One region of the Pseudoxanthomonas sp. LjRoot125 genome, then DNA from elsewhere that is predicted to be linked to it. Evidence: predicted binding sites of a transcription regulator. Region 1 holds the regulator's gene; each other region holds the start of a gene.
The links. Region 1 encodes FliA, which starts transcription of late flagellar genes. Its sites were predicted from a motif close to TAAAGTTTNNCNNNCNNNGGCCGATAA; they were not measured.
Positions count from the first base shown of each region.

Region 2: ACSION_RS05240 (methyl-accepting chemotaxis protein) is a predicted target of FliA. The motif match lies at 5,940-5,966, and genes of this name have one in related genera.
Region 3: ACSION_RS07105 (HDOD domain-containing protein) is a predicted target of FliA. The motif match lies at 2,562-2,588, and genes of this name have one in related genera.

Region 1 is NZ_CAXUOY020000001.1:2,096,151-2,105,666, reverse strand. Features, by position in the region: gene flhF (flagellar biosynthesis protein FlhF) at 1-829, shown strand, start outside; gene ACSION_RS09700 (MinD/ParA family protein) at 819-1,697, shown strand; gene ACSION_RS09695 (RNA polymerase sigma factor FliA) at 1,694-2,446, shown strand; gene cheY (chemotaxis response regulator CheY) at 2,564-2,944, shown strand; gene ACSION_RS09685 (protein phosphatase CheZ) at 2,944-3,555, shown strand; gene ACSION_RS09680 (hypothetical protein) at 3,590-3,724, shown strand; gene ACSION_RS09675 (chemotaxis protein CheA) at 3,752-5,497, shown strand; gene ACSION_RS09670 (flagellar motor protein) at 5,699-6,439, shown strand; gene motD (flagellar motor protein MotD) at 6,452-7,414, shown strand; gene ACSION_RS09660 (ParA family protein) at 7,414-8,196, shown strand; gene ACSION_RS09655 (chemotaxis protein CheW) at 8,193-9,209, shown strand; gene ACSION_RS09650 (STAS domain-containing protein) at 9,323-9,516, shown strand, end outside.
Region 2 is NZ_CAXUOY020000001.1:1,150,773-1,160,288, forward strand. Features, by position in the region: gene ACSION_RS05205 (alanine/glycine:cation symporter family protein) at 1-475, shown strand, start outside; gene ACSION_RS05210 (TrmH family RNA methyltransferase) at 477-1,343, shown strand; partial or broken gene ACSION_RS05215 (M28 family peptidase) at 1,346-2,750, opposite strand; gene mscL (large-conductance mechanosensitive channel protein MscL) at 2,843-3,247, opposite strand; gene ACSION_RS05225 (fumarylacetoacetate hydrolase family protein) at 3,327-4,034, opposite strand; gene ACSION_RS05230 (hypothetical protein) at 4,100-4,372, opposite strand; gene ACSION_RS05235 (Rieske (2Fe-2S) protein) at 4,463-4,786, shown strand; gene ACSION_RS05240 (methyl-accepting chemotaxis protein) at 4,801-5,883, opposite strand; gene ACSION_RS05245 (DUF3667 domain-containing protein) at 6,080-6,871, shown strand; gene ettA (energy-dependent translational throttle protein EttA) at 6,947-8,614, opposite strand; gene ACSION_RS05255 (RcnB family protein) at 8,835-9,332, shown strand; gene glyA (serine hydroxymethyltransferase) at 9,469-9,516, shown strand, end outside.
Region 3 is NZ_CAXUOY020000001.1:1,549,880-1,559,395, reverse strand. Features, by position in the region: gene map (type I methionyl aminopeptidase) at 1-328, opposite strand, end outside; gene rpsB (30S ribosomal protein S2) at 646-1,449, shown strand; gene tsf (translation elongation factor Ts) at 1,578-2,456, shown strand; gene ACSION_RS07105 (HDOD domain-containing protein) at 2,665-4,158, shown strand; gene ACSION_RS07100 (tetratricopeptide repeat-containing sulfotransferase family protein) at 4,209-5,780, opposite strand; gene ACSION_RS07095 (sulfotransferase) at 5,770-7,356, opposite strand; gene ACSION_RS07090 (TonB-dependent receptor) at 7,496-9,516, opposite strand, start outside.

The DNA.
Region 1 (9,516 bases):
CACCGACGAGCGCCTGCGCGGTTCGCCGGTGCGCATGCAGGCGATGGAACTGATGGAGGACTACGGCTTCGACGCCGGCATCACCCGCGACATCGCCCTGCAGATTCCTGCCGACACCGAAGCCCATCGCGGCCGCGGCCTGATGCTGGGCCTGTTGTCGAAGAAGTTGCCCGTCACCGAGATCGACCCGCTGGAAGCGGGCGGCGTGATCGCGCTCGTCGGCCCCACCGGCGCCGGCAAGACGACCACCATCGCCAAGCTGGCGGCCTGCTTCGCGCAGCGCCACAACGCGCGCGACGTCGCGCTGGTCACCACCGACACCGTGCGTGTCGGCGGTCGCGAGCAGCTGCACGGCTACGGCCGCCAGCTCGGCATCGCGGTCCACGAAGCCGACAGCGCGCAGAGCCTGGCGCTGGTGCTGGAACGCCTGCGCGACTACAAGCTGGTGCTGATCGACACCGCCGGCCTGGGCCAGCGCGACCGCAACCTCGTCGGCCAGCTCAACTGGCTGCGCGCCTCCGGCCAGGTGCAGACCCTGCTCTGCCTGCCGGCCAACTCCCATTTCTCCGACCTGGACGAAGTCGTCCGCCGCTTCAGCACCGTGCAGCCGCAAGGCGTGGTGCTGACCAAGCTCGACGAAACCGGTCGCCTGGGCTCCGCGCTGTCGGTGGTCGTGGACCACCAGTTGCCGATGGCCTGGGTGACCGACGGCCAGCGCGTGCCCGACGACCTCCACCGCGCCAACAGCGCCCACCTCGTGCTGCGGCTGGACCAGCTGCGCCGCGAAGCCGACGAACCCTGCTCGACCGAGGCCACCCATGTCGCCTGACCACCTGCTGCAGACCAATCCGCGCAGCACCCCGCCGATCCCGTCCGCGTTCCATCCGGTGCGCGTCATCGCCATCACCGGCGGCAAGGGCGGCGTGGGCAAGACCAACGTCTCCGTGAACCTGGCGATCTCGCTGGCCGAGATGGGCAAGCGCACGCTGCTGATGGACGCCGACCTGGGCCTGGCCAACGTGGACGTGCTGCTCGGCCTGTCGCCGAAGTTCACCCTGGCCGATCTCGTCGCCGGCCGCTGCCAGCTCGAGGACGTGCTGCTGGAAGGCCCTGAAGGCCTGATGGTGGTGCCGGCTTCGTCGGGTTTCCGCCACATGGCCGAACTGACGCCGGCCGAACACGTCGGCCTGGTCAACGTGTTCTCCGAACTGCAGCGCGCCCTCGACGTCATGGTGGTCGACACCGCCGCCGGTATCACCGACAGCGTGCTGACCTTCTGCCAGGCCGCGCAGGACACCGTCGTGGTGGTCTGCGACGAACCGGCCTCGATCACCGACGCCTACGCGCTGATCAAGGTGCTGGCGCGCGAGCGCGGCCTGGACCGCGTGCACGTCATCGCCAACATGGTCCGCGATCCCAACGAGGGCCGGAAGCTGTACGAGAAGCTGGCCCGCGTCTGCGAACGCTTCCTCGGCGACGTCGCCCTGCACTACCTGGGCGCCGTGCCGCAGGACGACTGGCTGCGCCGCGCCGTGCAGCGCCAGCAGGCCGTCGTGAAGGCCTACCCGGGCAGCCCGTCCGCACGCGCCATCACCGACATCGCCCGCGTCGCCGCCCGCTGGCAGCCGCCGCAGGGTGCCCGCGGCAACGTGGAGTTCTTCGTCGAACGCCTGATCCAGCGCGGGGTGGCCGCATGAACACCGCCGCCGCCCAGTACCGCGCCGTCCAGCGCAGTGCCGCCACCGACTGCGTCACCCAGCATGCCGACCTCGTGCGCCGCATCGCCCACCACCTGGCGGCACGCCTGCCGGCCAGCGTGGAAATCGACGACCTGATCCAGGCCGGCATGATCGGCCTGATCGAAGCCTCGCGCAGTTACGACGCCGAACAGGGCGCTTCGTTCGAAACGTATGCCTCGATCCGCATCCGCGGTTCGATGATCGACGAGATCCGCCGCGGCGACTGGGTGCCCCGCTCGGTGCACCGTCGTGCGCGCCAGGCCGCCGCCACCGTGCGCGAGATCGAACAGCGCACCGGCCGCGCCGCCATCGCCACCGAAGTCGCTTCGGCGATGGAGATGCCGCTGCCGGAATACCTGCGCCTGATGGAAGACGCCGCGCGCGGCCAGGTGTTGAGCCTGGAATCGCATATCGACGACCACGGCGAGCCGAACACCGCGCGTACCGGCGGCCCGTCGCCGCAGCAGAACCTGGAGCGCAGCGAATTCCGCCAGCAACTGGTCAAGGCCATCGGCCACCTGCCGGAACGCGAGCAGCTCGTCCTCTCGATGTACTACGAGAAGGAACTCAACCTGAAGGAGATCGGCGCGGTGCTCGGGGTCAGCGAGTCGCGGGTCTGCCAGATCCACGGCCAGGCCATGGTCCGCCTGCGCGGCCGCCTGCAGGTCTTCGAGAAGGCCGACGCCGGCCTGGAAACGGACGACTGAAGAATCCCCGCGGCCTGCCGATAAAGCTCCGGTAGGCCGCCGCGTGCAGCCCCTGCCCTGCCCTCGCCCCTCACCGGGCACGCTTTACTGGAGTTCGATGTGACCGCCAACAAGAACATGCGCATCCTGATCGTGGACGACTTCTCCACCATGCGCCGCATCATCAAGAACCTGCTCAACGACCTCGGCTACACCAATACCGCCGAGGCCGAAGACGGCAACAGCGCGCTGACGGCGCTGTCGCAGGGCAGCTTCGAATTCGTGGTCACCGACTGGAACATGCCCGGCATGACCGGCATCGAGCTGCTGAAGGCGATCCGCGCCGACGAGCGCTTCAAGACGCTCCCCGTGCTGATGGTCACCGCCGAAGCCAAGCGCGAGCAGATCATCGAAGCCGCGCAGAACGGCGTGAACGGCTACATCATCAAGCCGTTCACCGCGCAGACCCTGGAAGAGAAGCTCGGCAAGATCTTCGAACGCCTGGGAGCAGCCGCCTGATGAACGCCGTCGCCGACGTCACCGGTGCGCGCGCCGCGCTGGTGGAACGGCTGCAGCACGCGCTCGACGCCCTGGAACAGGGCGACGAAGCTGGCTGGCGCCGTGAACTGGACACCATCGCCGCCTGGCGCACGCAGCCGATGATGCAGGGCCTGGGTCGCCTCGCCCGCGAGCTGGCACAGACCCTGGGCGAGCTTCCGCCAACCGATGCGGGCGAACTCGACGACGCCTGCTCGCGCCTGGACCACGTGGTCGAGATGACCGAACAGGCCAGCCACAAGACGCTGGACCTGGCCGAACAGTGCCGCGGCTACGCCACCCAGCTGAAGGGCACCGCCCTGTCGGCCGAACAGGCCGCCTTGGTGGACAGCATCGGCAAGGGCCTGTCGGAAATGGCGCTGGCGCAGAGCTACCAGGACCTCACCGGCCAGATCATCCGCCGTGTCGCCGGCATCGTCCGCCGCGTGCACGAGGGCTTCGGTGCGCTCGGCCTGCCGCCGCCGGAGAAGAAAGAGACTTCAGAACTCGCCGGTCCGGCCGTTGCTGGTCTAGACCGCAACGCGTTCTCGCAGGACGACGCCGACGACCTGCTCTCCGGCCTGGGCCTGTAGCCCACGCCGGGCGCTGCGGAACCGGAGACCTGCCATGCGCCACCGTTCCGTCCATCGTCATCCGCTCCTCCTGCTGTTCGTCGGGCTGCTGCTGGCCTGCGACGTGATCGCCCGGCGCCTGACCGCGCGCCGCGCCGCGTCGCCGCGCCTGGTCCACCCCGCCCGCTGATCGACCGCTTCCGGTAACCGCCCGTCCATGTCCGCCGTCACGCCCGAAATCGCCGCCGACTTCCTGATCGAAGCGCAGGAAATCCTCGATCGCCTGGGCGAACAGTTGGTCACGCTGGAACAAGACCCGTCCGACAGCGAACAATTGAATGCCGTGTTCCGCGGTTTCCACACGCTCAAGGGCGGCGCCGGCTTCCTCGGCATCCAGGCGATGGTCAACCTCTGCCACGCGGCGGAAGAAACCCTCGGCCTGGTCCGCGCCGGCCAGGCCGCGCTGGAACCGCATCATTTCGACGCCGCCCAGCAGTCGCTGGATTATCTGCAGCAGATGCTGGACGCAATCGGCGCAGGCGAAGAACCGCCGCACGCGCCGCAGGCGCTGATCGACCAGTTCGACGTGCACGGCAGCGCACCGGCGGCCGCCCCTGCTGCCGCGACGTCGACCGCGCCGGCCGCTGGCGATCTGATCAGCGACGACGAATTCGAAGCGCTGCTCGACCAGTTGCACGGCGATGCCGCGCCCACCCAGGTAGCCGCCGCAGCGCCTGCGCCGACACCGCGCCCCGCACCGGCCGCGCCCAAGCCCGCACCGGCCGCCAAGCCGGCGGCGAAGGCCGGCGGCGAAGCGGAACAGACCATTCGCGTGGACACCAAGCGGCTGGATGCGATCGTCAACCTGGTCGGCGAACTGGTGCTTTCGCGCAATCGCCTGAAGACCCTGCGCGCCCGCATCCGCGACGAAGAACTCGACCGCGCGGTCAGCAGCCTCGATATCGCCACGGCGCGCCTGCAGAACGCGGTGATGCGCACGCGCATGCAGCCTGTCGGCAAGGTGTTCTCGCGCTTCCCCAAGGTGGCGCGCGACGTCGCCCGCCAACTGCAGAAGGAAGTCGACCTGGAACTGGTCGGCGCCGACACCGAGCTTGATCGCAACCTGGTCGAAGCCCTGGCCGATCCGCTGGTGCACCTGGTGCGCAACGCCATCGACCACGGCATCGAAGTGCCGTCGCTGCGCGATGCCAGCGGCAAGCCGCGCCAGGGCCACGTACGCCTGTCGGCGCAGCAGGAAGGCGATTTCGTCACCATCGAGATCCGCGACGACGGCGCCGGCATCGATCCCGAACGCCTGCGCGTCAAGGCGCTGGAGAAGGGCCTGATCGATCCCGAGGCCGCCGCGCGCCTGTCGCACGACGAATGCCTGCAGCTGATTTTCCTGCCCGGCTTCTCGACCAAGGCCGAGGTGACCGACATCTCCGGCCGTGGCGTGGGCATGGACGTGGTGCAGTCGCGCATCCGCGAACTGAGCGGGCAGATCACCATCCATTCCGACGTGGGCCGCGGCAGCCGCTTCGTCATCCGCGTGCCGTTGACGCTGGCGATCCTGCCGACGCTGCTGGTGCAGGCCGGCGAGCCTGTCTACGCCCTGCCGCTGGCACGGGTCATGGAAGTGCTGCACGCGCCCGCCGCCAGCCTGCGCTGGTTCGACGGCCGCGCCGTGCTCGACCGCCAATCGCACACGCTGCCACTGGTCGACCTGCGCGACTGGCTGCAGGTGGAACCCACCGCCGCACCGCTGCTCACCATCGTGGTGCTGCAGATGGGCGACCAGCGCTTCGGCCTGGTCGTCGACCAGGTCCGCGGTCGCGAGGAAGTGGTCATCAAGCCGCTGCCGCGCGCCGTGCGCGGCCTGCCCGGCTACGCCGGCGCCACCCTGATCGGCGACGGCCGCATGGCCCTGATCCTGGACGTGGACGGCCTGCGCGCGACCGCATAGCGCGGCAGGCTGTCGTGGGAGCGACGTAAGTCGCGATGACCGCGAGGCGCGGTGCGGGCGAATCCAGATGCCTGAAGGAAAGAACTCGCGACTTACGTCGCTCCCACGTGAGAGATCGGTGTGTGATCCCGGTCGCGACTTACGTCGCTCCTACAAGAAGCCCAGCTCAAGTCCACCTGAATCGGGCCGATAGATCGTTACATGGACATCTTCAGCCTCATCGGACTCCTGCTCGCGCTCGTCGCGCTGGTCGGTGGCAGCATCCTGAAGGGTGCGGGCCTATCGTCGCTGTGGTCGTCGGCCGCGTTCGTCATCGTGATCCTCGGCACCCTCGCCGCGATCCTGGTGCACACGCCGCCGCCGGTGTTCAAGCGCGCCGTCGCCATCGTGCGCTGGGTGATCCGCCCGCCGGGCAACGACGGTGAGGCACTGATCGCCGAGATCGTCGACTGGAGCAACATCGCGCGCAAGCAGGGGCTGCTGGGCCTGGAGCCGCTGGTCAACCAGCAGGACGATCCCTTCCTGAAGAAGGGCCTGCAGATGCTGGTGGACGGCGTGGAGCCGGAATCGATCCGGCACATGATGGAAATCGACCTCAACGGCCAGGAGCACCAGGACCTCGCCGCTGCGAAAGTGTTCGAAGCCATGGGCATCTACGCGCCCACGCTGGGCATCATCGGCGCCGTGTTCGGCCTGATCGCCGTGATGAAGAACCTCGCCGACCCCAGCAAGCTGGGCCACGGCATCGCCGCCGCGTTCACCGCGACGATCTACGGCATCGCCTCGGCCAACCTGTTCTTCCTGCCCATCGCGAGCAAGCTCAAGAGCGTCATCGGCGGGCGCAGCCGCGAGCAGGAAATGATCATCGAAGGCCTGATCGCCATCGCGCAGGGCGAGAACCCGCGCAACATCGAGGCCAAGCTGGCCGGCTTCCTGCACTGAGCCGGCGCGACCATGGCACGCCGGCACAAGCACGAGGAACACGCCAATCATGAGGCCTGGGCGATCCCCTACGCCGACCTCATGACCCTGCTGCTCGCCTTCTTCGTGGTGATGTACGCCATCTCCACGATCAACGAGGGCAAGTACCGGGTGATGGCCGACGCGCTGACAGCTGCATTCGGCGGCGCTCCACGCACGATCAACCCGGTCCAGGTGGGCAACCACCAGTTGCAGGGCGCCGACTTCGACCGTCCTTCACCGATCAAGTCCGGTGCCAAGCAAGGCCCGTCGGCCCCTTCGCCGTCGCCCAACGTCACCCTGCTGGCGGCGATGGCCTCGCAGATGAACCTGGCGCTGGACGCCAAGGGCCTGCAGAGCGCCCAGGGCGAGCTGAAGCGCATCGCCGACGACCTCGAGCGCGCATTGGCGCCGCTGATCGACGAGAAGCTGGTCACCATCAAGCGCTCCTCCTTGTGGCTGGAAGTGCAGATCAACAGCGACATCCTGTTCGCCACCGGCTCCGCGACGCTCGACCCGCAGGCGCAGGAGACCGTCGGCAAGCTGGGCGCGGTGCTGGCCGATGTGCCGAACTCGGTCCGCGTGGAGGGTTACACCGACGACCGGCCGATCCGGACCTCGCAGTTCCCCTCCAACTGGGAACTGTCGTCCTCGCGCGCGGCCAGCGTGGTGCACCTGTTCGTCCGCGACGGAATCCCGCCGGAGCGGCTGGCGATGATCGGCTACGGCGAGTTCCGCCCCATCGCCGACAACGCGACGATCGAGGGCCGCAACGCCAACCGCCGCGTATTGCTGATCATCCTGGCGAGCCCCAGTGCTCCGGCACCGGAATTGCATGCTCAGCAGGAAGCCGTCGCCCCGCCGTCAGTGATCTCGCTGCCGCCGTTGCCGACGCACGCCGCGACGCCCATGCCCGGAGCGCCGCCGGCGCCCCAGGTCCATGAAGGAGTCCAGTGATGCGCGTGTGGGCGATCGCCAACCAGAAAGGCGGTGTTGGCAAGACGACCACCACCCTCGCCCTCGGGCGCGGGCTGGCGATGCGCGGCTATCGCGTGCTGCTGGTGGACCTGGATCCTCATGCATCGCTGACGCGTGCGTTCGGCGTGCCCGCCGATCCGCAGCCGGCCGGCGTGCTGGACTTGTTCGACGAGAATCCGCCCGAGCTGGCGCGCCTGGCGCGCGCCACCGAGATCGAGAACCTCGCCTTCGTCGCCGCGCAGACGCCGCTGGCCACGCTGGAGCGCCGCAGCGCCACCCAGCCCGGCCTGGGCCTGGCGTTGTCGAATGCGCTGACGCGCGGCGGCACCGCGTACGACTACGTGCTGTTCGATTGCCCGCCCACGCTCGGCCTGCTGATGGTCAACGCGCTGGCCGCGGCGGACCACGTCATCATTCCTACCCAGACCGAACCGCTGGCGTTGCACGGCCTGAAGGGCATGTGCCGCACCAGCGAGATGATCGAACGCTCGCGCCGCCGCGCGCTGCCGGTGTCGATCCTGCCCACGCTGCACGACAAGCGCACGCGCACCGGCGCCGACACGTTGAAAGCCATGCAGGAGACCCACGGTGAGTCGGTCTGGAACGATGCCATCCCCAACGACACCCGCATCTGCAGTGTCGAAGCGCTGACGCATTCCGCGCCGGCCGCGCAGTATCCCGGCCGCGGCCTGTCCGCCTACCGTCGCGCGCTGGACTGGCTGCTGCTGACCGAGGCGCGCGCCACGGAGCAGGCGGCATGACGACGCCCGCCGTCCTCGACGATTACCTGCAGGACCTGCTCGGCGATGTCGGCATTGCGCCGGCACCGTTGGCGGAAGCGCCGCCCGCCGTCGTCGTCGAACCCCCGTCCGCGCCCGTGGCCGAGGCGAAGGTGGTCGAGGCGCCGGTTATCGCGCCTGACGTTCCTGCCGCACCTCCGTCGGCACCGGTCCTGGCAGTCGCACCCGTCCGTGCCGGCGCAGAAGCCGATCTGATCACCGACGACGAATTCGAAGCCCTGCTCGACCAGTTGCATGGCGATGGCGTCCCGCAGGCGCCAGCCGCACCCGCTGCGACGCCCGTGCAAACGGCGGCCCCTGCGCTGGCCATCGCGCCGTCGCGCGCACCGGCGGGCGAGGCGATTTCCGACGACGAGTTCGAAGCCCTGCTCGATGCGTTGCATGGGGATGCCGCACCCACGGCCCGCGCCCCGTCGCCGGCGCCCGTCGCGGAGCCACCGTCGGCACCCGCTGTACCCGTGGCACCTGCGATGCCGCGCGCCTTGCCGCCGCTCCCTACCCACCCGTACCTGCAGACGCCGGTCGACACCGGCCAACGCCGCCGGGCGACCGAACGCAAGACGCGCTGGCTACGCCTGCGCTGCGACCAGCAGCACTACGCGCTGGAGTTGCTAAAGGTGCAGGAAGTCGTGCTGCCCGCCATCCTGTTGCCGCTACGCGGCGCCGCACCGCACATGCTCGGCGTGATGAACCTGCGCGGCCAGGTGGTGCCGGTGATCGACCTCGGCCTGTACCTCGGCCGACGCGCGATCGAACCCGACGCGACCACCCGCATCGTGGTGCTCGAGGAGCACGGCGAGATCCTCGGCCTGCGCGTCAGCGCGGTGGAGGACGTGGCCAACCTCAGCGACCACCAGATCGAATCCCCGGACAACGCCCGCGTGGGCCGTATCGCCAACCCGCTGTTCCGCGGCGTGGCGCGGCTCAATGAACGCGCGGTGATCCTGCTGGACGCCTCGCAGCTGCTGACCTGACCCATGCACCGCACCCCGCGACAGTCCGACGCGCGTCACACATTCACGTGCACCTCTAAAGAGCCATCGGCCCGCGCCGATACCTGCTCTAGAGCCGCCCTTCCGGAGACACGATGAGCGCAGTGCCCCTGGGTGACGACCTCGGTATCGAGGCTGCCACCGACCTCAAACAGCATCTCGCCATGCACGTCGCCGACGCGGCGCCGCTGGTGCTGGATGCCGGCACCGTGCAGCGCATCCACACGGCCAGCCTGCAGGTGCTGTGCAGCTTCGTGCGGCAGCGCCAGCAAGCGGGCCTGGCCACCGA
Region 2 (9,516 bases), 950 kb from region 1:
GCTGGTCGAGATCTTCTCCGGCGTGCCGGGCGTACAGCCGTCGGAGGGTGCGCAGTTCACCCAGGCCGCGGTGGAATCGGTGCTGCCCGGCTGGGGCGCGGGTTTCGTGGCGGTGGCGCTGTTCTTCTTCGCCTTCACCACGATCATGGCCTATTACTACATGGCCGAAACCAACCTGACCTACCTGGCCGGCACCAAGAAGACCCACCCGCTGGCGACGTTGCTGCTGCGCGTGGGCATCGTGGGCATGGTGATCTTCGGTGCGTACCACAACGCCGCGATGGCCTGGACGCTGGGCGACATCGGCGTCGGCCTGATGGCGTGGTTGAACGTCATCGCCATCCTGATCCTGCAGAAGCCGGCGTTGATCGCGCTGCGCGACTACGAGCGCCAGAAGAAGCAGGGCCTGGACCCCACGTTCGATCCGGACGCGCTGGGCATCCGCAACGCCGACTTCTGGAAGCAGCGGGCCTGACGTGAGCAATCCCTGGAACAATCGACCGCCGCGTCCACCGGGCAATCCGCCCGATCGGCGGCGGCCGCCGCGCGATGCGGAGGCGAGGCCGCCGCAAGCGCCTGCGCCGCGCGACGAGCGCCCTGCGGGCGGCGCACGCGACGAACTTCGCCTGTACGGCCTTAATGCGGTGCAGGCGGTCTTCGCGCGGCGCGCGGACGCGATCCGCAAGGTCTACCTGACCGAGTCGCGCATCCAGGCCCTGAAGCCGTTGCTGGCGTGGTGCGTGAAGCAGCGCGTCGGCTACCGCGTGGTGGAAGAGGGCGATCTCGACCGGCTCGCGGCCAGTACGCACCACGAAGGCATCGTGGCCGACGTGCGCAAGATCGAGCCGCTGCCGATGTCCGACTGGCTGCGCGCATTGCCCGAAGGCAAGCCCGTCGCCGCGTTGTGGCTCGATGGTGTGGGCAACCCGCACAACTTCGGCGCGATCCTGCGCTCGGCCGCGCACTTCGGCGTGGCCGGCATCCTGCTGCCGCGTGATTCGACGCTGGCGATCTCCGGCGCGGCCGCACGCGTGGCCGAGGGCGGCGCCGAGCAGGTGCCGCTGGTGCGCATGGGACAGGCGGACAACGCCGCCGCCCAGTTGCGCAATGCAGGCTTTTCGCTCGCCGCCACCGTCGTGCGCGGTGGCGACGACTTGTTCGCCGCCAGGCTGCCGCAGCGCCTCGTCTACGTGATGGGTGCGGAGGGCGAGGGCATGGATGCACGCCTCGCCGATGCCTGCGATACGCGCCTGTCGATCCCCGGCAGCGGCGCCGTCGAGAGCCTCAACGTGGCCGCCGCGACGGCGGTGTTCCTGGCGCAGTGGGCGCAGCGCGCCCGCTGAGCCTCACTCGGTGGCCGCGGTTTCTTTGAGCTGGCTGCCGAAGTCGCCCTCGGCGTCCGCCGCCAGGTAGGCGAACACCGCATAAGCCGCCACGTTCTGCGCCAGCGCGGCCGGGTCGATCTTGTCGAGCGTGTCGTCTGCGTTGTGGTGCAGGTCGAAATAGTCGCTGCCATCCTGCGCCAGCCACGCCCAGGCCATGCCCTTTGCTGCGAACGGGCTGATGTCCGGGCCCGCGCTGCCCTTGCCGGGCGCGTACTCGATGCCCAGCGGCGCCAGCGCCTGCGCGATCTGCTCGGTGGCCTTGCGCGCGTGGTCCGGCGCGCCGGTGTTGAATGCATAGATGCGACCGGCGCCGAAATCGCTCTCCGCGCCGATCTGGTGGCGCGTGATGTCGCCCAGGTGCTTCTCCGCATACGCCTTGCCGCCGTACAGGCCCTGCTCCTCGTTGGCGAACGCGATCAGGCGAATCGTGCGCTTCGGCGCCTGCTTCAGCTGGCCGATCAGGTGGCCGGCGGCCATCGTGATGGCGATGCCGGCGCCGTCGTCGATCGCGCCGGTGCCGAGGTCCCACGAGTCCAGGTGGCCGCCGATCACCACGACCTCCTTCGGCAGGCTGCGCCCGGTGATCTCGCCGATCACGTTGTGCGAGGTGTACTCGCCGTCCCAGCCGCAATCCAGCGCGAGCGACACGCGCACCGGACCGCGTTGCAGCAGGCGCGCCAACTGGTCGGCATCCGGGATGGTCAGCGATGCCGACGGCACCGGCGTCAGGCCGTCGTCGAACCGGGTGATGCCGGTATGCGCGACGCGATGGTTATCCGTGCCGGCCGAGCGCATCAGGAACGCGATCGCGCCCTTGCGGATCGCGGCCGACGGGCCCTTCGAGCGGATCGCGCCGCCGTTGCGATAGTCGCTGCCATCGCGCGCGGAGGTCATCTGGTAGTCGACGAACGCGATCTTCCCGGACAGGGATCCCGCGGGCGCCGCTTCCAGCGCAGCCAGGTCGGCGAAGCGGACGATCTCCGCCTCCACCGTGCCCTTCGGACTGCCGCCGAGTGCGGTGACGGTCAGCGGTTGCGCGTGTCCACCGAGTACGACGGCCCGCTCGCTGCGACGCACCCACTTTGGAAACGTCACCGGTTCGATCCACACCTTGTCGAAGCCGAGCGCCTTGAACTTCGCTTGTGCCCACGCCACGGCTTTCGCATCGGCCTCGCTGCCGGCCAGGCGCGGGCCCACTTCCGTCGTCAGCGATTCGACGACGTTCCAGCCGGTGCGGTCGGCGAGCGCCTGCTCGCGGAGTTGTGCGGCGGTGGCGAGGGCGGCGTCGGGGATGCGGGTTTCGCGCGACGCGGCGAAAGCGGGGGCGGTGACGGCCAGGGCGAGCAGCAACGGAGCAAGGCGCATGGAAAGTCCCGGAAAAACGAAGGCCACGAGCTTAGCAGCCCGTGGCCCCGTGTTTCCGTCGACGGCGTTGCCGATCCGGAACGCCGCGTTCGTTATTTCTTCAGCGCGTCGCGGATCTCGCGCAGCAGCAGCACGTCCTCGGGTGGTGCGGCGGGCGCGGCCTCGGGCTTGCGGTGCAGGCGGTTGACCGCTTTGACCAGCAGGAAGATCGCGAACGCGACGATGACGAACTGGATCACCGTGTTGAGGAACTCGCCGATGCCGATGACCACGGCGGGTACTTCCTTGCCGGCGGCGTCGATCGTGGCTTCCTTGAGCGTCCACGCCCACTTCGAGAAATCCACGCCACCGACCAGCAGCCCGATGGGCGGCATGATGATCTTGTCCACGAGCGTCGTGACGATCTTGCCGAATGCCGCGCCGATCACCACGCCGACGGCGAGGTCGACCACATTGCCGCGTGCGATGAATTCCTTGAACTCGCTGACCATGCCCATCGAGGGATCTCCGTGAACGGCGCCGACACGCCACTGGCGTGGACTATAACCCCGTGCGTCGATGACGCAAGGCAGGGCATCAACCCGCGATGCGCCCGCGCAACTCCACCACGCCATCGAGCGAGGCCACGAACGCATCACCCGGTACCAGCGCCGCAACGCCCGCCGGCGTCCCCATGAAGACCAGGTCACCGGCCTTCAGCGCATAGAGCTTCGACAGCTCGTGCAGGATGTCGGGCACGTCCCAGATCAGGTCGTGCAGCGCGCCCTGCTGGCGGACATCGCCGTTCACGCGCAGGGTCAGCGTGCGGGCATCGAGCGCGCCGGCATCCGCGGCGGCGACCAGTTCGCTGATGGGGGCCGAATGATCGAAGCCCTTGCCGGTATCCCACGGCAGGCCCTTGGCCTTGGCGGCGCCCTGCAGGTCGCGACGGGTCAGGTCCAGGCCGACGCCGTAGGCGATGACCAGGGCCTGCGCCGCCTCGCGCGACAGCTCGCCCGCGGGTGCGTCAACGCCCAGCGCGGCGACCAGCTCGACCTCATGGTGCAGGTCGTTCGTGCCGGGCGGGTAGGGTACGTCCACGTTGCCGGTGACGATGGCATCGGCCGGCTTGTGGAAGAACACGGGCGTGCCGCGCTCGGCCTTCGATGCAGGAGCGGCCGCACCCATCTCGCGTGCGTGGTCGGCGAAGTTGCGGCCCACGCAGAAGATGCGCCGCACCGGAAAGGTACCGCCACCGCGCACGGGGACGCGAGGCACCGGCGGGGTCGGGATGATGTCGGACATGCGGCGGTCCAGCGAATCGAGGGCCGCAGAGTGTAGGCGGGAACCACGTCCCGCGCAGGCGTCGCTCAGCGCGGCAGCGGCAGGACCGGTTTGCTGACCACCTGATATTCGCCTTCCATCGCGTTGTCGCGCGCGACCGGCCTGCCACGCTGGCGCAGCAGCTTGTACAGCAGGCCGCCGGCGATCATCGCCGCACCCACGAACACGCTGAAGAACACCAGCACCGCCAGCACGGCCAGGCCCAGCAGGCCGATACCCAGGCGCAGCAGCGGATGGCGCGGCTTGCGGGGCGCGAACGCGTTGCGGAAGGCGTTGAACTGAAAGTGGCGTGCGTACATGGCGTTGCGTCGTGACAGAATGCGGCGGGGGCCGGTACGCGCAGTATCGGATGACCGTTACATGACCGTGTGAGAACTTCGTTAAGTCGTATGCGACTGACTGCACTGAATGACATCGCCGACGGTGGTTTTGCCGAAGTTGAGGCCACGATCGGCGACGATGCGGAATCCCTCATCCTCCATCGCGATGGCGATGCGGTCCGTGCATGGCTCAACGTCTGCCCGCATGCCGGTCGCCGCCTGGACTGGGCGCCGGGTCAGTTCCTGAAGAGCAAGGACGGGCATCTGGTCTGCGCGGCCCATGGCGCTTCCTTCGAATTGCAGCGCGGCGACTGTGTCGCCGGGCCATGCCGGGGCGATGCCCTGCATGCCGTCGCGGTACAGATCCGCGACGGCGAGGTGTGGCTCGCCTGAGCCCTCGCGCCGGCTCAACCGGTGCCTTGCAGGATCACGCAGTGCCAGCCGGTGTGGTAGGTTTCGTAGCCGGGTGACGCGGCCTGCGCGATGCAGTGCGGCCGACCGTCGAGCACAAGTTCGGTGGCGGCGCGGGGTTCTGCGAACAGCGTGGCGCGACCGGGGAAGTCGAGTCGGGGTGCGGCGCCGACGGACTGCGTGTCGGCCAGCACCTGTCCCTGGCCGTCGACGATGCAGACACGACTGCGACTCCACTCGGCATCGGACAGCGGCGTGTGTTCGACGATGGTCTGCGCCAGCGCGTCCCAGCGGAACACGATGCCCAGCACGCCCAGCGGCCGGCCCTGCACGCGCCCGCCCTCGCGCACGGTGCAGGAATAGACCAGCACGCGTTCGCCGCCGGCCAGCGGACTGGCATGCATCGACTGGAAGCCGAACTCCTCGCCGCTCTGCGTCGCCATCGCCGACTGGAACCAGGGCTGCTGGGCCACCGATTGGCCCACCGATCGATACTGCCGCGGTCGCCCGTTGGCGATCACGTTGCCGTGCAGGTCGGCGAGCACCAGGTCGAAGTAGACCGTGTACGAATCCAGGATCTGCCCGAGGCGCTGGCTGGCGTGGGCGAGGGCCGCCGGCTGCGGATCTTGCACGGCGGCGACCACGGCCGCATCGGTGGCCCACCAGCGAACGTCGCAGCTGCGCTCGTAGAGATTGCGATCGATCAGGTCGATGTTGGCCAGCGCCAGGTCGGTGAGGCGCGTGCGGCGCACGTCGGTTTGCAGCTGTTCCAGCCGTTCGCGCAGGTCGGTGCTGGTGCGGCCGGCCATGCGGTCGATCTCCTGCGCGGTATCGCTGACGCGGCGCGAGAGCGTGTCCATCTCTTCGGCGATCACTCCGAAGCTGCGCCCGGCCGCGCCGATGCGCACGGCCTCGATGCGGGCGTTCATCGAGATGATGCGGGTGATGCGGTTGATCTCGTCGATCTTCTGCAGCGATTGCCGCAGTTGCTTCAGCAGCGCGTCCGACAGTCCGGAGACGGACTGGATGTGGTCGTCGATACCGGCGTCGTCGGTGGGGGCGGCGGCGCGTGCGTTCATGGGGCTCCTTGCATGGGGGGGTGACCGTGCGTTCGCGCATGGTCGTCATTGAAGCGCTATCGGCGAACCTCGCAACCGCTTTAACCGGCACCTTCGCGGTGCATGTTTTCCCTCCGATGGGGCGACTGGGGCGGGCTTGTTGGACGTTCGCGCGGTGCTTCACCTAGAATCCGCCGACCACGGAAAGGGGACCGGCATGGGCGACGCGAGCATCTGCATCAACTGCGGCCGAGCCGTCGCCGATCTCCAACAGAAGTTCTGTCCCGCCTGCGGGCAACCCACGCCGGTGCACCGCATCGACTGGCATTTCCTCGGCCACGAGCTGGAGCACAGCGTGCTCCACATGGATCGCGGCATTCTCTATTCACTCAAGGAGCTGATGCTGCGGCCAGGGCATCTGATCCGCGGCTATCTGGAAGGGCGGCGTGCGAAGCAGGTGAAACCTCTGCTGCTGCTGATGATCTCGGCCGCCGCCGTGGTGCTGCTCGGCAAGTATCTGCTGGGTGGCGACCTGCTGGGCTCCGCGATGCAGGCAGGCTTTTCGGAATCGGGCGCCATGCAGCCGGGTTCGGGCGTCGATCCCGCTGTCGCGATGGGCACCTTCAACATGGTGAAGGACTGGATCAACGCCCACCTCACCGCCGTCACCCTCTTCCTCCTGCCATTCGAGGCCGCTGCGTTCTGGCTCGCGTTCCGCGGCAGGGGCCTCAACTACCCCGAATGGCTCGTGGTGACCGCCTTCCTGACGGTACAGACGTTCGTCTTCATGGCGCTGGCCATCCTCGTGCGGAACTGGGTACCGAATGCCCAGGAATGGTCCGTCGCGCTGGCGTCCCTCTACGCCGTGTTCTCGCTCGTCCAGTTGTTCCGCAACCACTCGGGCTGGACCACCGCATTGCGTACGCTGGTGGGCCTGGGGGGCTTCATGCTGGTGCAGGGCCTGATCACCCTGGCCGCTGCTTACGTATTCGTCGCGATGACCCATTGATCCATCTGGCGCGCGAACAAGAAAGCCGGCTTTCGCCGGCTTTTTTGTTGGGGTGCCCAGCAAGCCTCGGGTGGCTTACTTCAGCGCCTTGAATCGCAGGCGGTGCGGACGCGCGCCTTCTTCGCCCAGGCGACGCTTCTTGTCTTCCTCGTACTCGCGGTAGTTGCCCTGGAAGAACTCCACGTGCGAGTCGCCTTCGAAGGCGAGGATGTGCGTGGCGATGCGGTCCAGGAACCAGCGGTCGTGCGAAATGACGAACGTGTTGCCGGGGAATTCCAGCAGCGCGTCTTCCAGCGCACGCAGGGTTTCGATGTCCAGGTCGTTCGACGGTTCGTCGAGCAGCAGCACGTTGCCGCCCTGCAGCAGCGTCTTGGCCATGTGCAGGCGCCCGCGTTCACCACCGGACAGCGAGCCGACCATCTTCTGCTGGTCCTGGCCCTTGAAGTTGAAGCGGCCGATGTACGCGCGCGATTGGATCTCCACGCCGTTGATGTTGAGGATGTCCAGGCCGCCCGAGATTTCCTGGAAGACGTTGTGGTTGCCTTCCAGCTTGTCGCGGCTCTGGTCGACATAGGCCAGCTGCACGGTCGGGCCGGTGGTGATCGTGCCGGAATCCGGCTTTTCCTGGCCGGTGATCATCTTGAACAGCGTCGACTTGCCGGCGCCGTTCGGGCCGATGATGCCGACGATGGCGCCGCCGGGCACCAGGAAGCTCAGGTTGTCGATCAGCAAGCGGTCGCCGAACTTCTTCGAAACGTTCTTGAACTCGATGACGTTGTTGCCCAGGCGCTCACCCGGCGGGATGAAGATCTCGTTGGTTTCGTTGCGACGCTGGTAGTCGACCGACTGCAGTTCTTCCAGGCGGGCCAAGCGGGCCTTGCCCTTCGAGCGGCCGCCCTTGGCGTTCTGGCGCGACCATTCCAGTTCTTTCTGGATGGCCTTCTGGCGCGCCTTTTCCTGGTTCTCTTCCTGCTTCAGGCGCTCGTCTTTCTGCACCAGCCAGTCGGTGTAGTTGCCCTTCCACGGAATGCCGCGACCGCGGTCCAGCTCGAGGATCCATTCGGCGGCGTTGTCGAGGAAGTAGCGATCGTGGGTGACGGCCACCACGGTGCCGGTGTAGCGGGCGAGGAATTGTTCCAGCCACTCGACCGACTCGGCATCGAGGTGGTTGGTCGGTTCGTCGAGCAGCAGCATGTCCGGCTTCTGCAGCAGCAGGCGGCACAGTGCGACGCGACGCTTCTCACCGCCGGACAGCTTGCCGACGATGGCGTCCCACGGCGGCAGGCGCAACGCATCGGCCGCGACATCCAACTGGTTCTCCAGTGTGTGCGCGTCGCCGGCGGCGAGGATCGCCTCCAGGCGCTCCTGCTCCTTGGCGAGCGCGTCGAAGTCCGCGCCTTCCTCGGCATACGCGGCGTAAACCGCTTCCAGCGCCGCCTGGGCCTGCAGCACGTCGCCCACGCCTTCCTCGACGGCCTGGCGGACGGTGTGCTCGGGATTCAGTTCCGGCTCCTGTGCCAAGTAGCCGACCTTGATGCCGGGCTGCGGGCGTGCTTCGCCTTCGAAATCCTTGTCGACACCCGCCATGATCTTCAGCACGGTGGACTTGCCCGCGCCGTTCAGGCCCAACAAGCCGATCTTCGCGCCGGGATAGAAGGACAGCGAAATGTCCTTGATGATCTGCCGCTTCGGCGGGACCACCTTGCTGACCCGGTTCATGGTGTAGATGTATTGCGAGGACATGCAGGCTCCGGTACGCAGGGCCCGTCACCCGACCGGGGACCGGCAGGCGAGCAGGTGAACATGGGGAAGGCGCCCAGTATAGCCGTTCAGGCCGCCGGGGCCGCTGGCTGAACGGGATCCGAGCGTTTTGGGACTGTTGTCGCGTAACCGTTTTCCAGCGGGAAACGGTTCAGACGCAATGCGCATCATGGCCTCACGTACCCCTAACAACGGAGTTGCCATGAACAGCCGTCGATTCTTCCAGGGCCTGGCCATCGCCGTGCTGGCGATCGCCACCACCGCCCCGGCGCTGGCGCGCGATGACGACCGCGGCCGTGACCGTGGCCGCCAGCATTACGATCGCGACTGGCGCGATGACCGCCGTGACGATCGCCATGATCGCCGCGACGACCGCCGCGACCAGCGCCATGCCTACCGCAGCGGTTACCGGGATGGTCGCCGTTACGATGATCGCTACGACCGCCGTTACGACGATCGCCGCTACTACGCGCCGCCGCCGCGCGTCGTCTATCGCCCGGCGCCCGGTTACCACCGCTGGGCCAAGGGCCAGCGCTACCGCGACTACTACCGTGGCCCGGTCCACGTGGTGAACGATTACGACTACTACGACCTGCGTCGTCCGCCCCGTGGCTACCACTGGGTGCGGGACGACCGCGGCAACATGCTGATGGTGGCCATCGCCACCGGCATCATCGCCGACCTGATCCTGCACCACTGAGCCGGACCCCTCCGGCCACGGGAAAAGCGCGCTCCGGCGCGCTTTTCCTTTTCCGGGCAGGGGAGAGGGCGGGTCGTGGCCGGCCCCCCGGCGGGATACAATCGGGAACCCCGCCCGCTCTAGCCCCGGAGACCCGATGTTCCCGCGCGACGCCCGCATCGAAACCTACGATCCCGAACTGGCC
Region 3 (9,516 bases), 550 kb from region 1:
TGGTGTCGCCGTGCCAACCGTCCTTGATGACGGTGACATCGATGTTGAGGATGTCGCCGTCCTTGAGGACCTTCCCTTCGCTGGGGATGCCGTGGCAGATGACGTTGTTGACCGACGTGCAGACGGTGGCCGGGAAGCCCTTGTAGCCCACGTTCGCCGGGATCGCCTTCTGCACGTTGACGATGTGATCGTGGCAGATGCGGTCGAGTTCGGCGGTGGTCACGCCCGGCTTCACGTGCGGGGCGACCACCTGGAGCACCTCGGCGGCCAACCGGCCGGCGATGCGCATCTGGGCGAGGTCTTCGGGGGTTTTCAGCTGGATGGCCATTGGCCGATTATCCCCCATTTGGCCCGCCAGCTGAACGCCCCGGGACCTCCGCCCCCGTCGCGGCCCACCCTCGGTTTGCGGCCAGCCGCCGATGACGGGTATAATCCCGCGGCTTCGCGCCCGGGCACGCCCGGCCGGACCGCCCACGTCGGGCGTCACCGACGAATCCACACCTGTCGCCACCGCCCGTGCCGGGGTGCCCTTCACCAGAAGGGTTCGGTCACGGAAGCGACAGGGAGGCCCAACCCCGGAACCCTGCCCTCGCGGGCACCGCCTTCCTTTTGCCTGGCGGCGGGTTCCTTATCAGGAGTAGAGCAATGCCCCAAGTCACCATGCGCCAGATGCTGGAAGCCGGCGTCCATTTCGGCCACCAGACCCGCTACTGGAACCCCAAGATGGCGCCGTACATCTTCGGTGCCCGCGGCAAGATCCACATCATCAACCTCGAGAAGACCGTTCCGCTGTTCAACGACGCGATGAACTTCCTATCGGGCGTTGCCCAGAAGCGCGGCACCGTGCTGTTCCTGGGCACCAAGCGCAGCGCGCGCGAAGCCGTGAAGGAAGAAGCCGTGCGTTGCGGCATGCCGTACATGACCCAGCGCTGGCTGGGCGGCACGCTGACCAACTTCGCCACCGTGAAGAAGTCGGTCGCCCGCCTGAAGGAACTGGAGTCCGCCGAAACCGACGGCACCTTCGAGAAGCTGGTCAAGCACGAAGTGCTGGGCCTGCGCCGCGAACGCGACAAGCTGGAAGCCTCGCTGGGCGGCATCAAGGACATGAACCGTCTGCCGGACGCGCTGTTCGTCATCGACATCGGCCATGAAGACATCGCCATCAAGGAAGCCAAGAAGCTCGGCATCCCGGTGATCGCGGTGGTCGACTCCAACTACGACCCGGCCCTGGTCGACTACGCCATCCCCGGCAACGACGACGCCATCCGCGCCGTGCAGCTGTACGCCCGTGCCGCCGCCGACGCCGTGCTGGAAGGCAAGGCCGCATCGCCGAACGCCGCGACCGTCCGCGAGGAAGAGTTCGCTGAAGGCGGCGACGACAAGGGCGCCCGTCGCGCCCCGGCCAAGAAGGCCGCCGGCAAGAAGTCCGACGAAGCCGCTGCCGAGTAATCCGGCTGCAACGCCGCCGCGCCATGCTGCGCGGCGGCTTTCCTCCCGTCCGGCGCGATCCGCGCCGACCGGGATACGACAGGACGGCATCCGTACCGTCCACCGAATTCGCTAACCGAGGTAATCCCGTGGAAATCACCGCTTCCCTGGTCAAGGAACTGCGCGAGCGCACCGGCGCCGGCATGATGGAGTGCAAGAAGGCGCTCACCGAGAACAAGGCCGACATCGACGCCGCCGCCGAGTGGCTGCGCAAGTCCGGCCTGGCCAAGGCCGACAAGAAAGCCGACCGCGTCACCGCCGAAGGCCGCATCGCCGTGGCCCAGGACGGCGGCAAGGCCGTGCTGGTCGAGATCAACTCCGAGACCGACTTCGTCGCCAAGGACAGCAACTTCATCGCCTTCACGGACGCGATCGCGCAGGCCGCGCTGACGTCCGGCGCCGCCGATGCCGATGCGCTGAAGAGCGCCAAGCTGGCCTCCGGCGAGACGGTGGAAGAAGCCCGCGCCGCGGCCATCGCCAAGCTGGGCGAGAACATGCAGATCCGTCGCCTGGTCGCCATCGACAGCACCAACAGCGTCGCGGCCTACGTGCACGGCGGCAAGATCGGCGTGCTGGTCGAGGTCAAGGGTGGCGACGCCGACCTGGCCCGCGGCCTGGCGATGCACATCGCCGCGATGAACCCCCCGCACAACAAGGCCTCCGATGTGCCGGCCGAGTTCGTGGCGAAGGAAAAGGAAATCGAGCTGGCCAAGATGTCCGACAAGGACAAGGCCAAGCCGGCCGACATCCTGGAGAAGATCATCTCCGGCAAGATCAACAAGATCGTCAACGAAGTCACCCTGTACGGCCAGCCGTACGTGCTGGACAGCGACAAGTCGGTCGAGCAGGTGGTCAAGGCCGCCGGCGCCGACGTGATCGGCTTCCAGCGCCTGGTGGTCGGCGAAGGCATCGAGAAGGTGGTGGAAGATTACGCCGCCGAAGTGATGAAGCAGGCCGGCCTGGCGTAAGCCATCGCCAAACCTGTCGTATGCAAGAAAGCCGCGGGGAACCGCGGCTTTCTTGTTTTCCGGGAGCGCATCCCCTGATGACCGCGACCGTTCGTCGCGCGCCACTAAAGTTTGTCCTTCCTGCGCCGAAACTGGTTACAAAGGTGACACTTCGTCACGCTTTGCTGGCATGCTGCCGGCAACTCCTTTCAACGCAGTGCGCACCCGGATGCGTCCCGAACTCGAAGCCCAGCTCCTGAATTGCCGCAACCTGCCAAGCCCCCCGGGCGTGGCATTGCGCATCATCGAGCTCGCGCAGGACCCCGAGGTCGTGATGGCGACCGCGGCCGATGCGATCGGACTGGATGCTGCGTTGAGCGCGCGCATGCTGCGCATCGCGAACTCGCCGCTATACGCAAGCCGTCGTCGCGTGGAGAACCTGTCGCAGGCACTGACGGTGCTCGGCCTCAATGCGACGCTGACGCTCGCGCTCGGTTTCTCGCTGGCGCGCTGCGGCAGCGGCAGCCATCCGGTGGCGCAAGCGCGCGTCTGGCGCCGCAGCGTGATCGCCGCACTGGCCAGCCGCCTGCTCGGCCAGCATGCGGGCATCCGCAAAGCCGAAGAACTGATGCTGGCCGGCCTGCTGCAGGACATCGGCATGTTGGCCCTGCTCGAAGTGCTGGGCGAGGATTACGCACGTCTGGTGGAGAGCGCCGAGGACAACGCGGCGCTGATCGCCGCCGAGCGCGACTTGCTGGGCTGCGACCACGCCACCGTCGGCGGCTGGTTGGCGCGCCAATGGAATCTGCCGGCGCTGTTGCGCGAGGCGATCATCGAAAGCGAGCACCCCGCCTCCGATACCGGCTTCAATGCCTGCGTCGCGGTATCGGGACACATCGCTGATATCTGGCTGGCGGCCGACGACGCGGCTCGCACCGAAGCCGCGCATCGCGATGCAGCGCTGCATGCGGCCACCCGCCTCGGGTTGGATTACGCCGCGTTCCTCGCCCTGACCGAGGAGATGGTGGCCGCCCTGCCCGACGTCTGCGTGATGTTCGATGTGCCGCCTGCCCCCCCTGCCCGCATCCAGGCGCTGCTGGACCAGGCGCGCGAACTCCTGGTGGTGCGCAATCTCCGCGAGATCCAGGAAGCCGCGCGCGCGCGCAAGGAAGCCGATGAACACGAAGACCGCGCGCGTCGCCTCGCCGAGGAAGTGCGCCGCGATCCGCTGACCGGTGCGTACAACCGCAGCCAGTTGGAAGAGGTGCTGGAGAAGGAGTTCGAGGCCGCCACCCGCCATGGCTGGCCGCTGTCGATCGCCTTCATCGATCTCGATGATTTCAAGCAGGTGAACGATCGCTGGGGCCACCTGGTCGGCGACGAAGTCCTGCGCAACTTCGCCAAGGTGCTGATGCGGCGGGTGCGCAGCAGCGACATCGTCGCCCGTTACGGCGGCGAGGAATTCCTGGTGGTGCTGCCGGGCATCGGCGAGGAGGCTGCGGCCCTGGTCGTGCGCCGCATCCTGTCGGAGGTCTCCGGCTCGGCCATGGCCGAAGTCAGCGGCCAGCCGCTACACGTGACCTTCTCGGCCGGATTGGCCACGCAGGGCACGCTGGAACAGTTCCGCCACGTCGACGACCTGCTGCGCGCGGCGGACGAAGCGCTCTACGGCGCCAAGCGCGAAGGGCGCAATCGCGTCTCGGTGGGTGCGGTCGGCCCCTGAGGTGGCCGCATCGGGTCAGCCGATTGCGCTTCAGCTGCTCCCATGACCCTTCACGCCCCGCCGAGCCGTTCCCGCAACGGCACGAGGTGCCGTTCGTAAGCGCGCCATTTGGGGGTCTCCTGCACCTGGATGCGATCGCGCACCTGCACGGCGCTTGCCGTGACGATGCCACGCGTCCGCGACTGCATCCCCAGCATCCCGGGTTCGAACGCAATGCCGATGAAGTCGCAGACCCGTCGCATGACCTGCTCGGGGTCGCGCGTGAGCTGCGCATAGTCCACGTCCAGAATCCTTCCTGGATATCGCGCATGCCAGTGGGCCATCAGCGCTCGGTAGTGCCGGTAGAAGTCGGCAAGTTCGAGTTGGTCGTAGCTGTAGGGATTTGCGTCGGAGAACAACTCCCGCAGGTTCGAGAAGCAGGTTTCCATGGGATCGCGGACCATGTGCAGGATCTTCGCCTGCGGCAAGGCTTCGCAGATGAAACCCGCGTTGAGGAAGTTCGAGGGCAGCTTGTCGGTGAAGCAGCGTTCACCCGACAACCGCCACGCCATGCCGTCCAGATAGCGCCTACCCACGGAAGACAAGTCGACGGCCGCTGCGCGCTCGACAATCTCCGGATCGATCACGCCGGCGCAATGATGATCGGCGGCATGGCGCATCGCGCTTGTGAAATCGTAGAGCTCACCCAGACCGCGCACCTCGGAATGGCCGTCGAGCAGCTGCTCGATCAACGTGGTGCCGGAACGATGCATGCCCACGATGAACACCGGCGTGGCATGGACCTCCGACGACTCCGCAACGGGGAAAGCACCGGGCTCGAAACGCAGCAACCGCTCGAACACGTCCCGCGATCGCGCCGCGTCGTAGCGCAGCGACGAGCGCTTGCTGGCACACCCTTCCCGCAGCGCATCCCAAGCCTCGTCGTGCCGACCCAGATCGTCCAGTTCCTTGTGCAGCGCGAAGGCCAGCAATGCACGGTCCTGTGCGGTCCGTTGGGGCGCCTGGAGTTGCACCTTGATCTGCGCAAGATGATCCTCACCGCCGGCTTGTTTCCGTACCTGCGATCGCAGCCAGTACGCCTGGGCGATCCGCGGCGCGCGCGCGATCGTCCGCGCGATGTCGTCCGCGGCTTCGGCGAAGCGCCCCAGGAACATCAACACATGGGCCCGCGACAATAGTGTCGGGGGATAGTCGGGATCCCCGCGCAGCGCTTCGTCGAGGAAGACGATCGCCCGCTGCGGCAACCCGGCGTAGGTCAGTTGCGCAGCGATGGTAATCAACGAGGGGATCGGGATACGGGAGATGGGCAACATGCGCTCGATGCATGCCAGCATCGCCGGGATTTCGTTGAAGGTGCGCAATCGCGCCAGCAACTCCTTCAAGACGTCGGCACGCGTCGCCTGAAGCTTGCTGGCCTGCAGCACGTAGCCATGCGCAGCCCGATAGTTCCCCGCGAGCGACTCGATGTAGGACAACTGCAACAGGATGTCCGGATCGTCGGGCGAAAGCTCCAGCGCTCGCAGGTAGCACTCGGTCGCTTGCCTGAAGTCCTTGGCCGCGGCATGAGCCTGCGCCCGCGCCGTCAATCCGGCCACGCGACTGGAGATCGACTCAACCTGCATTCTCGATCCTTTGCGCGTCCAACATCAGCCGCAGAGGCTCCAACTGCGGCGCATATCGCTTCCAGGCGCCGATGCCACGGCCGTGTATCGGCGACCTAACCTGCGAACTGCTCGCCGTCGACACCGGCGACGCATTCGCGGTGATGTCGAGCATCCCACCGACAGGCGACAGCCCGCAGAACGCGAGCACATCGATCAGTGTTTCGTCTCCGGCCTGCACCAATGCTTCGTAATCCAGGATATGCACGGCTCCCGGCGCGCGTTCCTTCCAGTGCGCCATCAGTTTCTCGAACCCCCGGTGATGGGCGGCCAGATCCTCGAGGCCGTAGCTGTAGGGGTAAGCACCGCCCTCGAACAATTCCTTCAGGTTCGAGAAGCAGGCATCCATGGGGTCCCGCCGTACACAGAGGATACGCGCCTGTGGAAGCGCCCGCAGTATCAGCCCGACATTGAAGAAATTCTGTGGATTCTTGTCGATGAAACAACGGCGCCCCGCGACCATGGGCGCCAAGCGTTCCAGATAGCGCGCGCCGATCCGGGCGGGATCGGCCGCTTGCACTTTCTCCCAGCGCGACTCTTTCAGGCCACCCTTGTAGAAATGGTCGGAGATCTCGCTCACGGCAGCATCCAGGTCGTTACGTTCGCCCAGCGACACCACCTCGGGATGATTGTCGAGCACCCGATCCAGCAACGTCGTGCCCGTCCGCGGCAAGCCAACGATGAAGATCGGGACGGCGCCCGCTGGTTCAGCGACCAACGGCGACGACATCGCCCATGGGTCGGGACGCAGCAGCCGTTCGAAGCCCCGCGCCTCCTCTTCCCGATCATGCCGCAGTGCGCGATGGACCACGGCAGCGCCTTCCTGTAACGCGTCCCACGCGGCGGCCGTCTGATCCGCCGCATCGAGCTCCTTGAACAAGGCGTACAGCAGCTGGGCGCTCTCGGGGGAGCCGTCCGCATGCTGGCGGCGCGCCGCTGCGACCCTCGGCACGCGAATGCCCGGAGGGTTGGAGGCCTGGTGGTACGCCAGTGTTCGATGGACGTAAGCATCGTTCGGACTGAGCCGTAAAGCGTACTCGTAATGCTCGGTAGCTTCGCCCAGCTTGCCCAACGACCTGAGTATGTTGGCGCGCGTGTAGCACAAGAGGGCATTGGGTTTGACGCGCGCCCCGACATGCGTCAGGAACTCTAGCGCCGTGTCGTGCTGATTCACCAGCCAAAGATGCTGTGCGAGCACCGCCGCCTGCTGCAGGACGTCACGATTGGACCAGTCCATGGATCGGATCAGGCGAACGATCTCCCCATCCTCGGCAAACGCCAGCAATCGCAGGCTCACGAAGCCCACGCTTCTTGCATCCTGCGTTTCATCGCAAATCACGGCGGCCTGCAACGCATGGCGGCGGGCGTCGACGTAACGATCCGAGATCTGCGCAAGCCGTGAAAGTCGTAGGTGTGGCGCCACCAGCTTGGGCTCTATCGCGAGCATCGCCTCATAACACGCGCGGGCCGCCGCCTGATCCGCCGCCGCTTCATGGCGGCTCGCCTCGTTCCAGTGGCGCTGCAGCGCTTCGTTCATGGTCGCCATCAGGGTGGGGTTTGGCCAAGCATATCCGCCCGGACGTCACCGCACCCATCCGCACAAAAGAAAATGGCCGCCCGAAGGCGGCCAAGAAGAGAGCAATCGCTAACCATCTTTTTGCGGAGCGAACGTCTTGTCAGAAATCGTACTGGACCATGAAGCGGACCGAGCGCGGTGCCTGATAGGAACGCGGCAGCAGATAGGTGCTCAGGGGGTTGCCCGTCGCCGAATCCTCCGCCACTTCGCTCACGGACGTGACCTTCTGCGAGTTGAACACATTGAACACGTCCATCTTGAACTGCAGTCCCGACGCCCAGTTCGGGCGATACGCGAGGTTCAAGTCGAGCGTGGTCGTGGTCGGCAGGCGACCCGCGGTACCGCGCGGCACCGCGCTCACCGTGGAGTCGTCCGACGCGCCGTTCTCCGAATTGCTGCAACGCATGAAGCCGGAGCCGTAGGGGTGCGGGTTGTAGTTGGTGACCGTACCGACGGGTTCCAGCGGGTTGCGGTCCAGCACGCCGAGGCAGTTGATCGGCCGCCCGGTCTGCACCAGGACGTTGGCGCCGAGCGACCACTGCTCGCTGAAGTCGTAGTTGCCGAACATCTTCAGCGCATGACGACGGTCGTTGGGCAGGTAGCCGTAGGTGTCGACCGTCAGCTCGATGTAGTCGAAGTCCTGCGTGGTGTTGGTGTCGCCCTGGCCGATGTCCGACTTCACGCCGCCTTCGGTATTGCCCTTGTTGTAGCCGAGGGTGTACGAAGCCTGGAAGAAGAACTTGTCCCAGCTGCCATCCAGGAACAGCTCCAGCGCCTTGTACGAGCGCCTGGCCGGCGGACTCAGACGCGCGCCGTCTACCGTGTAGGTCGTGTAGATACCGTCGCCATTGAGGTCGGTGACCAGCACTGCGTCCTCGCCCGGGTTGAACAGGCGGCAATACGGGAAGCCGGGGTTCGGCACCGTGTAATCGAGCCCGTCGGCGTCCGCCAGTTCGGTGATGGCGGTGTAGTCGCAGTTGTCGTCGATGGCCGCCTTGAGCTTGCGGTAGATCGCACGTGCGCCGAAGTTCAGGTGGTCGGTCCACGCGCTCTGGAAGCCGAGGATGAACTCGTCCTGGTACATCGGGTCGAGGTTCTTGCTGGCGATGGTGGCCGGGTCATGCGCGCTGCCGTCCTCGCCGTTGATCAGGTTCAGCGGATTCAGCGGATTGATCAGGATCGGCGCGCCGGTCACCGGGTCTACGCCCGAGAAACGGTTGTTGTTGGAGCGCTGGTAGATCGAGGCGCTGGAACCGCGCACCGCGACGCTCGGCGTGAGCGGCAGCGCGTAGCGGCCGGCGTTGCCGTAGATCTTCAGCGACGAGTCGCCCTTCGCGTCCCACGAAAAGCCCAGGCGCGGACCGAACTGGTTGTCGATCTTGACGAACGCGCGCCCATCGGCACCCAGGTTCTCGAACGTATCCCAGCGGGCGCCGAGGTAGGCCAGGAAGTTGTCGGTGATCTTCCAGGTGTCTTCGATGTAGTAAGCGCGCTGCTTGACCTCGATGGTCGTACCGCGGGCCGTGGTCTGCCGACGCACCACGTCGAACTCGTCGCCGGTGTTGGCCAGACCGTCGGGGCCGTTGTTGGTCGAGTAGCGCCACAGCCAGCCGCCCGGATTCGCTTCACCGGCGATGGATTCGAAGTTGTCCACGTCCACGCCGAAGCGCAGTTGGTGCGGGCCCAGGATCCACTCGGCGTCGATGCGGTACTGGTCGCGGGTGTCCTTGTTGTTGGACGCCTGCAGCAACCCGTCTTCGGTCAGGTTGCAGAAACTGCCGTAAGTGCCTGTGATTCCCTTGCGGTAGCCGGGGCGCACGTCCAGGATCACCGGGCAGCCGCCCAGCGACGTGGTGCCGTTGATGTCGGTGGTGTAGGCCGTGGTGATGTCGCCGTTGTAGGAGACCCGCGAACCATCGGGATTCACCAGGTACTGGCTGCGCTTGAACTCGCCATGGCCGGCCAATGCCGTCAGGGTGAAGGTGTCCGTGAGGTAGCCGGTGTACTTCAACACGTAGTTGGTGCCGCCCTGTTCGTCGAACAGGCTGCCCGCGTAGGCCGTGCGGTCGACCTCGCCCGGCGTGTTGGCGTACACCCGGGTCTCGGTCTCCTGCTTGTCCG